Spartinivicinus marinus: one gene and its partner. The protein of the gene in region 1 interacts with the protein of each later gene in a pairwise test. Links are inferred from orthologs where the notes say so. Each region holds a gene or a part of one and is shown in the gene's direction. Other genes may lie near its edges.

The links. The genes of interacting proteins can lie anywhere in the genome.
Region 2: the proteins of grxD (region 1) and OQE68_RS05750 interact in binary tests that used the Escherichia coli proteins (3 or more experiments, as listed by UniProt). The link is inferred for Spartinivicinus marinus from one-to-one orthologs.

The regions. Positions count from the first base shown.
Region 1 is NZ_JAPJZK010000001.1:4,694,920-4,699,474, forward strand. What follows is about bases 815-3,745. They hold grxD (Grx4 family monothiol glutaredoxin), read left to right. Parts: upstream 815-2,071; coding sequence 2,072-2,419; downstream 2,420-3,745. Other genes in these bases: OQE68_RS21005 (hydantoinase B/oxoprolinase family protein), read left to right, coding at 815-1,967; OQE68_RS21015 (SDR family oxidoreductase), read left to right, coding at 2,621-3,448; OQE68_RS21020 (SDR family oxidoreductase), read left to right, coding at 3,737-3,745. In the rest of the region: OQE68_RS21000 (ABC transporter ATP-binding protein), read right to left, coding at 1-304; more of OQE68_RS21005, read left to right, coding at 327-814; more of OQE68_RS21020, read left to right, coding at 3,746-4,555. UniProt on the Escherichia coli protein: Monothiol glutaredoxin involved in the biogenesis of iron-sulfur clusters.
Region 2 is NZ_JAPJZK010000001.1:1,221,294-1,224,873, reverse strand. What follows is about bases 769-3,580. They hold OQE68_RS05750 (BolA family protein), read left to right. Parts: upstream 769-1,951; coding sequence 1,952-2,209; downstream 2,210-3,580. Other genes in these bases: hisG (ATP phosphoribosyltransferase), read left to right, coding at 3,552-3,580; murA (UDP-N-acetylglucosamine 1-carboxyvinyltransferase), read left to right, coding at 2,271-3,533; OQE68_RS05755 (STAS domain-containing protein), read left to right, coding at 1,352-1,660; OQE68_RS05760 (MlaC/ttg2D family ABC transporter substrate-binding protein), read left to right, coding at 769-1,352. Outside these bases: lipid asymmetry maintenance ABC transporter permease subunit MlaE, read left to right, coding at 1-187; outer membrane lipid asymmetry maintenance protein MlaD, read left to right, coding at 189-659; more of OQE68_RS05760, read left to right, coding at 678-768. UniProt on the Escherichia coli protein: Involved in cell resistance against acid stress.

The DNA.
Region 1 (4,555 bases):
TATTTTTAGCAACGGTTAAGTGAGGAAACAGGGCATAGTCTTGAAACACCATACCAATTTTACGCTGTTCTGGTGGTATGCTTTTTTTAGGGCTTGATAGTAGGGTGTCCGCTAATTTTATCGAGCCCTGGCTTACGGATTCAAAGCCTGCAATTGCCCTTAGTGTCGTGGTTTTGCCACAACCACTGGGGCCTAACAGACTACAAATGTCGCCTGGATTAATATGAAAGCTAATCTGATGAACTATGGTATGGTGATTATAGCCACTATGGACATCATCTAACGCAAGTAATGGTGGTTCCATCTTTAATGTGGTCTAAATATAAATGATTAAGTGTCGTGTGTTGGAATTGAGCTATGTTAGAGCTGATCAGGCTACGTTTGCAACTGAAAAAGGTAAATTAATGAATGCAGTAGAGCTGGGTGTATTTGCCAATCGTTTGAGTGCTGTTTGTGATGAGATGGGAGCTGTATTAAAGCGCTCTGCGTTTTCGCCTAATATTAAAGATCGATTGGACTTTTCTTGTGCTGTTTTTTCTAAGGCAGGTGAACTGGCTGCGCAAGCGGCTCATATTCCTGTGCACTTGGGGAGTATGGCTTATGCTATGCAGCAAATTGTGGAGTCTGTCCAATGGTTGCCCGGTGATATGGTGGTTGTTAATGATCCTTTTTTGGGGGGAACCCACCTGCCAGATGTAACGATCATTGCGCCAGTATTCGTTGATAATCAGCTTGCAGCATTTGTTGCCAATCGGGCTCATCATGCCAATATCGGTGCTGCGACCCCAGGTTCGATGCCTGTTTCTTCTCGGTTGGAAGAAGAGGGCGAAGTGATTCCCCCTACTAAAATTTATCAACAAGGAAGTCTAGTGAAGCCGGTGTTTGCACGCCTAGCCAAATCAGATCAGGTGGAGCAGGCAGGTGATTTTTATGCACAAATGAGTGCTTGTCAGCTAGGTCGTGAGCGGCTAATGACGCTGTTACGTCATTATGGGATGGACAGTTTTGATAGCTTATTACAATCGCTAAATGATTATGGCGAGCGTCTGGCACGCCAAACTATTCAGCAAATACCTGATGGGACTTATTGTTTTGATGATGTAATGGATGATGATGGGCAAGGGAACAGTGATATTGTCATTAATATGAGTCTGCACATTAGGGGAGACTCTGTACAGGTTGATTTTACCGGCACGGCCCAACAGGTTACAGGGAATATCAATTGTCCTTTATCGGTTACTGCCGCTGCTGTTTATTATAGCTTTCGATGTTTAATGCCAGATGTAACACCAGCCTGCATAGGTAGTTTTAGACCCATCCAGCTGCAAGCGCCGCTGGGGTGTCTGGTTAATGCCAAGCGACCTGCTGCGGTAGCTGCCGGCAATGTAGAAACTTCATCTCGAATTGTTGATGTGGTGTTAGGGGCATTAGCACAAGCGATTCCAGAGAGAATTCCTGCTGCTAGTCAAGGCACCATGAATAATATTGCGATGGGCTGGCCTGCAAAGGGGAGTCAAGCTGGATGGGATTATTATGAAACTGTTGCTGGTGGTATGGGGGCAAGTCAGGCTGGCCCAGGTTTGACAGCCGTGCACAGTCATATGACAAATACCTTGAATACACCGATAGAGAGTTTAGAGATGCACTACCCGCTACGGATAAAGCGGTATGCCATTCGTTATGGATCTGGCGGGCAAGGAAAAAATCCAGGAGGAGACGGGGTTGTCAGAGAGTTTGAGTTTTTACAGCCGACCCAAGTAACACTACTTACTGAGCGACGAATCAATGAACCCTGGGGAATAGCGGCGGGTGGAAATGGCATGGCAGGGTTGAATGGTCTGAATTATCGAGATATTGGTGGTAAGTGTAGTTTTGTTGCCAAACCTGGCGATGTACTTACGATTAATACCCCTGGAGGGGGTGGTTATGGAAATGGCGTAAGAGTGCCTCAGGTCTTACACAAATAGGTTAGACACACAACTACAAAGAAAATTTTATAGAAGCAATTTTGTTAGGGCTTAGGTAAAATGGTGGCAGTGTTTAATGAGCTGATATGTGATGAGGTAATCGAATGGACATCATGGCGCAAATTGAAGAACAAATAAAATCCAACCCAATTTTGTTATATATGAAAGGGTCTCCTAAGTTGCCTCAGTGTGGCTTTTCTTCTCGTGCAGCACAAGTGATGATGGCTTGTGGCGAAAAGTTTGCTTATGTTGATATTCTGCAAAACCCTGAGATTCGTGCCAGTTTACCCCAATATGCTAACTGGCCCACATTCCCTCAGTTGTGGGTTAATGGTGAGCTGGTGGGCGGCAGTGACATCTTGATGGAGATGTATGAAAGTGGCGAACTACAAAAGCTGGTAAAAGCCGCTGTGGCAGAAGTTACCCAAGAAGACGAGAAGCCTGCGGAATAGTTAACACAGCTATTAGCATTTGATCGTGTTGTTTCAAAAGGTCGCGTAAGCGGCCTTTTTTATGGTCTCAATAAAAACACAAATACATGACTAAAAAGCACCCTAAAGACTAAATAGTCGGACATTTTTATTTTATTTAGGGTTAAGATCGATTTACCTTCAAGGAAGAATCATTCAATTGAAGAGAAAAAGGAATAGGCTGTGAGCTTATCAGGTAGAACCCTTTTTATTTCTGGTGCAAGTCGTGGAATCGGTAAAGCCATTGCGCTAAGAGCGGCCCGAGATGGTGCCAATATTGTTATTGCTGCCAAAACAGCAGAGCCTCATCCCAAACTGCCGGGTACTATTTATACGGCAGCTGAAGAAATTGAGGCGGCAGGAGGTAAGGCCCTCCCTTGTATTGTCGATATTCGTTTTGAAGATCAAGTGGAGAACGCAGTAAAAAAAGCAGCACAAACCTTTGGTGGTATTGATATCTTAGTCAATAACGCTTCGGCTATTAGTCTCACCAAAACCACCGATACTGAAATGAAGCGTTACGATTTAATGCATCAGATTAATACTCGTGGCACTTTTCTTTGTTCAAAAACCTGTATCCCTTTTTTAAAAGAAAGTGACAACCCGCATGTGCTTAATTTATCACCACCATTAAATATGGAGCCCCGTTGGTTTGGTCCGCATGTGGCGTATACCATGGCTAAATATGGGATGAGTATGTGTGTGCTAGGGATGGCGGAAGAATTTAAAAAAGAAGGCATTGCTTTTAACGCACTATGGCCAAAAACGGTCATTGAAACGGCTGCAGTGCGTAATTTATTGGGGGGAGAGTCCGTTTGTTCGAAAGCCAGAACGCCAGAGATTATGGCTGATGCAGCTTATGCAATTTTAAATAAAAATAGTCGGGAATTTACGGGTAACTTTTTTATTGACGAAGAAGTATTAAGGGAGTCAGGAGTTACTGATTTTTCACAATATAAAGTTAATCCAGAGTTATCAGATAAAGAGTTATTACCGGACTTTTTTATTTGATATTTTTTAATGACTGAAAAAACACTAATAATTTCTGTCTCTTTTTGAGGTGATTATTAGAATCCTAGCACAACCTAACCTACTCCTTTGAAAAAGGGGGGAGCAGCTCACCGGAGATATTGCAGAAAGTATTTTTAACCCTCCTCGCCCTTTGGGATAGGGGCTCACTAGCTACTGCATAGTGAGCGATAGCGTCTTTAGCTTTGGTGATAATTTTAAGTCTAACAAACATCCAATTAAATTTTAAATTATCACTGACTACAAAAAACAAAACTAAGAATAATAACAATGTCATATCAATCAGTATTTCGACCGGATTTATTTCAAAATAAAACCATGGTGGTGACGGGGGGCGGTAGTGGTATTGGTCGTTGTACTGCTCATGAGTTAGCTGCGCTGGGGGCCACGGTTGTGCTTATTGGGCGTAACGAAGATAAGCTGACAAAAACCGTTGATGAAATTCAAACCGATGGAGGCACTGCCCATTATTTTTGTTGTGATATAAGACAAGAAACGTCAGTTAAAGAAACAGTTGAAAGCATCATTAAACAGCATGCGGTCATTGATGGATTGGTGAATAATGCTGGAGGGCAATTTCCAGCGCCTTTATCGCAGATTTCACAAAAAGGGTTTGAGACTGTTGTGAGAACCAATCTGGTAGGTGGTTTTTTAATGGCCCGTGAGGTATTCACTCAATCAATGGCTAAAAAGGGTGGCGCTATTGTCAATATTGTCGCTGATATGTGGAAAGGGATGCCAATAATGGGGCATTCAGGTGCGGCTCGGGCAGGCATGGTGAACCTGACAAAAACTGCTGCAGTAGAGTGGGCTGGGTCTGGTGTCAGAGTGAATGGGGTAGCACCAGGCTGGATTGCCTCTAGTGGATTTGATCATTATGACAGTAACTTTAAATCATTATTACCTAAATTAAGTCAGGCAGTGCCATTGCAACGATTTGGTACGGAGTCTGAAGTGAGTGCCGCTATTGTATTTTTGCTTAGTGACGCGGCTGCTTTTATTAATGGGGAGACCATTCAAGTGGATGGTGCTGCACCTTTATCCACGGTGATGTGGCCAATGTCACCCCATCAACGCTCACAGCCATAT
Region 2 (3,580 bases), 3.5 Mb from region 1 along the record:
AAATGGCATTATTAAAAGTTTAGTGTTTGGTTTTGTTGTTACATGGATTGCGGTTTTTCAGGGTTATGACACTCTTCCTACTTCGGAAGGCATTAGTCGTGCAACTACAAAAACCGTTGTTTACTCGTCCTTGGCTATCCTTGGGCTCGACTTTATCTTAACTGCAGTTATGTTTGGAGATTTATAAGATGCGCATGAGAACGGTGGAGATCAGCGTCGGTGCGTTCATGCTAGCAGGGATTTTTGCCCTGGTGATGCTAGCACTTAAAGTGAGCGGCTTGTCTATTGAAAATAATCAGCAAACTTACCGGGTTCATGCATTCTTCGATAATGTCGGAGGACTAAGCCTGCGAGCCAAGGTTTCAATGAGTGGAGTGACTATTGGGCGAGTTGTTGATATTAAGCTTGATAAAGAACAATATCGAGCCAAAGTGGTAATGGATATTCATAGTGATGTTAAAAATATCCCACTGGATAGTACCGCTAGCATATTAACTGCTGGCCTTTTGGGGGAGCAATATATAGGTATTAGTGTGGGTGGGGAGGAAGAGTTTCTGGATGATGGTGATGAGTTCGAAGACACCCAGTCTGCATTGATTTTGGAAGATTTAATAGGAAAATTCCTACTAAATACGGTTAAACAAACTGATAGTAATTAATTGGTTTAAGGAAGCGCTATGAAAGTGATGTCTCAATGGTTATCAAAGCAGTGGTTATCGAAACTAGTGTTAGCTTTTAGCTGGCTTGCAGCTGTCATGGTTCTAGCTCCTGCTTATGCTGATGAAAGCCCGGATGCAACAGTCAAAACAGCAACAGATAAAATGCTGGCAGTGATTAAAGCAGGTAAGCAAAGTCATAAACAAACACCAGACAAGTTTTATTCACAGTTACTAGCAGTACTTGAGCCTGTGGTTGCTTTTGACGTAATTGCTCGTGGAGTAATGAGTATTAAATACTCTAAAAATGCCTCAGACAAGCAAGTTGTGCAGTTTACTGAGGCATTTAAAATGAGCATGGTTGAGTTTTATGGCAAAGCACTGTTGAAATATGACAATGAAAAAATAGAAGTGCACCCAGTAAATAAAGCGACCCTCAAGAAAAAGAGAGTACCTGTCAACATGACAATTCATGCTGCTGATGGGGTTACTTATCCACTGACATACACCATGTTCAAAGACCAAAAGGCTGATCAGTGGAAAATGCGTAATGTAATTGTCAATGGCATTAACATTGGCAAACTATTCAGAACTCAATTTTCTGAAGCGATGCAGCAGAATAAAGGTGACTTGCAGCGGGTTATCAATAACTGGACTGATATTATGAAAACTGCAAACGAGAAGGGTAAGTCTTAGTGGTTGAGGGAGAAGTACTTTCAACTGCTCCTGGCCAGTTAAAATTGGTTGGGCGTGTAACCTTTGGGGCTGCAGTCAATATTGAGCAGCAAGGACGTGAGCTATTAATTAAGCAGACTGGTAGTTGTACAGTGGATTTGGCTGAGGTCGAAGAAGCAGGCAGTGCAGCCTTATCAGTATTACTTTCCTGGATGCGTCAGTCCCATCACCTGTCTATAAGCTTATCTATAGTCAATATGCCTATTGATCTCTATGATTTAGCTAGGGTCAGTGGTCTAGATGCTGTGTTGCCAATTCAGCAGTCATAAACCAGCGACTTATTACAGAGCCTTTTGGAAAGAAACGGGTACCTTCAGAAATGGAGGCTTATCTAAAGTTGCAGTAGCCTTTCCCTCTTTGTTCAAAACCTTTCCTATTTTGGTGTCAAAATAGGAAAGGACTTCCAAAAAGGTGTGTCAGTTTTCGCCTTTTTGCTTGTTTTTATATATCATAACCGCCCTTTCTTGAAGCAGTAACTTCATAGCAGATTATTATTTAAACATACTGATATTTAAATATTTAGAAGGCACCCAGGTATAACCTTTATTTTAAGGGTGCTCATGATCAGGAGAAGACAAGTGCAGGCATTAGAGGTTAAGCAGCTATTAGAATCAACTTTACCTAATACTGAAGTTGTGGTGGAAGGAGAAGGCTGTAACTTTCAATTAACATTAGTCAGTGATGAACTAATGGCACTTTCTCCTGTAAAGCGCCAACAGCAAGTTTATGCACTTTTAAATGAGGCCATTACCTCTGGTGCGATTCATGCAGTGACTATGAAGTTTTTTAGTGTGGCTGACTGGCAAGCTCAAGCTTAATAGTCCAGTAAACAACACAGCCTGACTACATTATTGAAGTAACAAATTAACGGGAGCATGCATGGATAAACTGATTATTTCCGGTGGAGTAAAACTTGATGGTGAAATTCGAATTTCAGGTGCAAAAAATGCTGCACTGCCCATCTTAGCTGCTACGCTCCTGGCTGATGAGCCTGTTACTGTTTGTAATTTACCTCACTTGAATGACATTACCACAATGATTGAGCTATTTGGCCGCATGGGGGTCGAACTAGTGATTGATGAAAAGCTCAATGTGGAAGTGCATGCTAATACAATTAAAAGCCTTCACGCACCTTATGAACTAGTTAAAACCATGCGTGCTTCAATTTTGGTTTTAGGGCCCATGGTCGCTCACTTTGGTCGTGCTGAAGTGGCTTTACCTGGTGGCTGTGCTATCGGAAGCAGACCCGTTGATTTGCACATCCGTGGTTTGGAAGCAATGGGTGCTGATATTAAAGTTGAAGATGGCTATATCAAAGCGAGTGTTGATGGACGCTTGAAAGGAGCCAAGATATTTCTTGATACAGTTACAGTAACTGGTACTGAAAACCTGTTGATGGCTGCCTGTTTAGCGGATGGAGAAACTATCATTGAAAATGCTGCTAGAGAGCCTGAAGTAGTTGATCTTGCGCACTGTTTGATAGAAATGGGCGCTAAAATTACTGGCCATGGTACTGACACTATTCGAGTTCAAGGAGTGGAGAAATTATCTGGCTGTCACTACTCGGTACTACCAGACCGTATTGAAACAGGTACCTATTTAATTGCAGCTGCTGCAACTGGTGGACGGATCAAAGTTAAAGATACAGCCCCTGATACCCTTGATGCTGTACTTGTAAAACTAAAAGAGGCTGGTGCTCACTTAGAAGTGGGTGAAGATTGGATTGAGCTTGATATGAAAGGGCGTCGTCCCCAGGCTGTCAGTTTGAAAACAGCTCCGTACCCAGCTTTTCCAACAGATATGCAAGCCCAATTTACAGCGATGAATGCGGTAGCAGAAGGCACGGGTCGTATCACCGAAACTATTTTTGAAAACCGCTTTATGCACGCTTTAGAAATGATTCGCATGGGGGCGGACATGGTAGTGGAAGGGAATACAGTGATTGTGACAGGCGTCCCTTATTTAAAAGCAGCGCCAGTAATGGCGACAGATTTACGGGCATCAGCTAGTTTGGTTATTGCTGGCTTAGTTGCAGACGGTGACACAGTCGTTGATCGCATTTACCATATTGACCGAGGTTATGAGTGTATAGAAGAAAAACTTCAGTTATTGGGCGCTAAGATAAGGCGGACACCTTCCTAACGTAGTTGAAACCACGGCATGAAACAATCAATCATGATCGCCCTTTC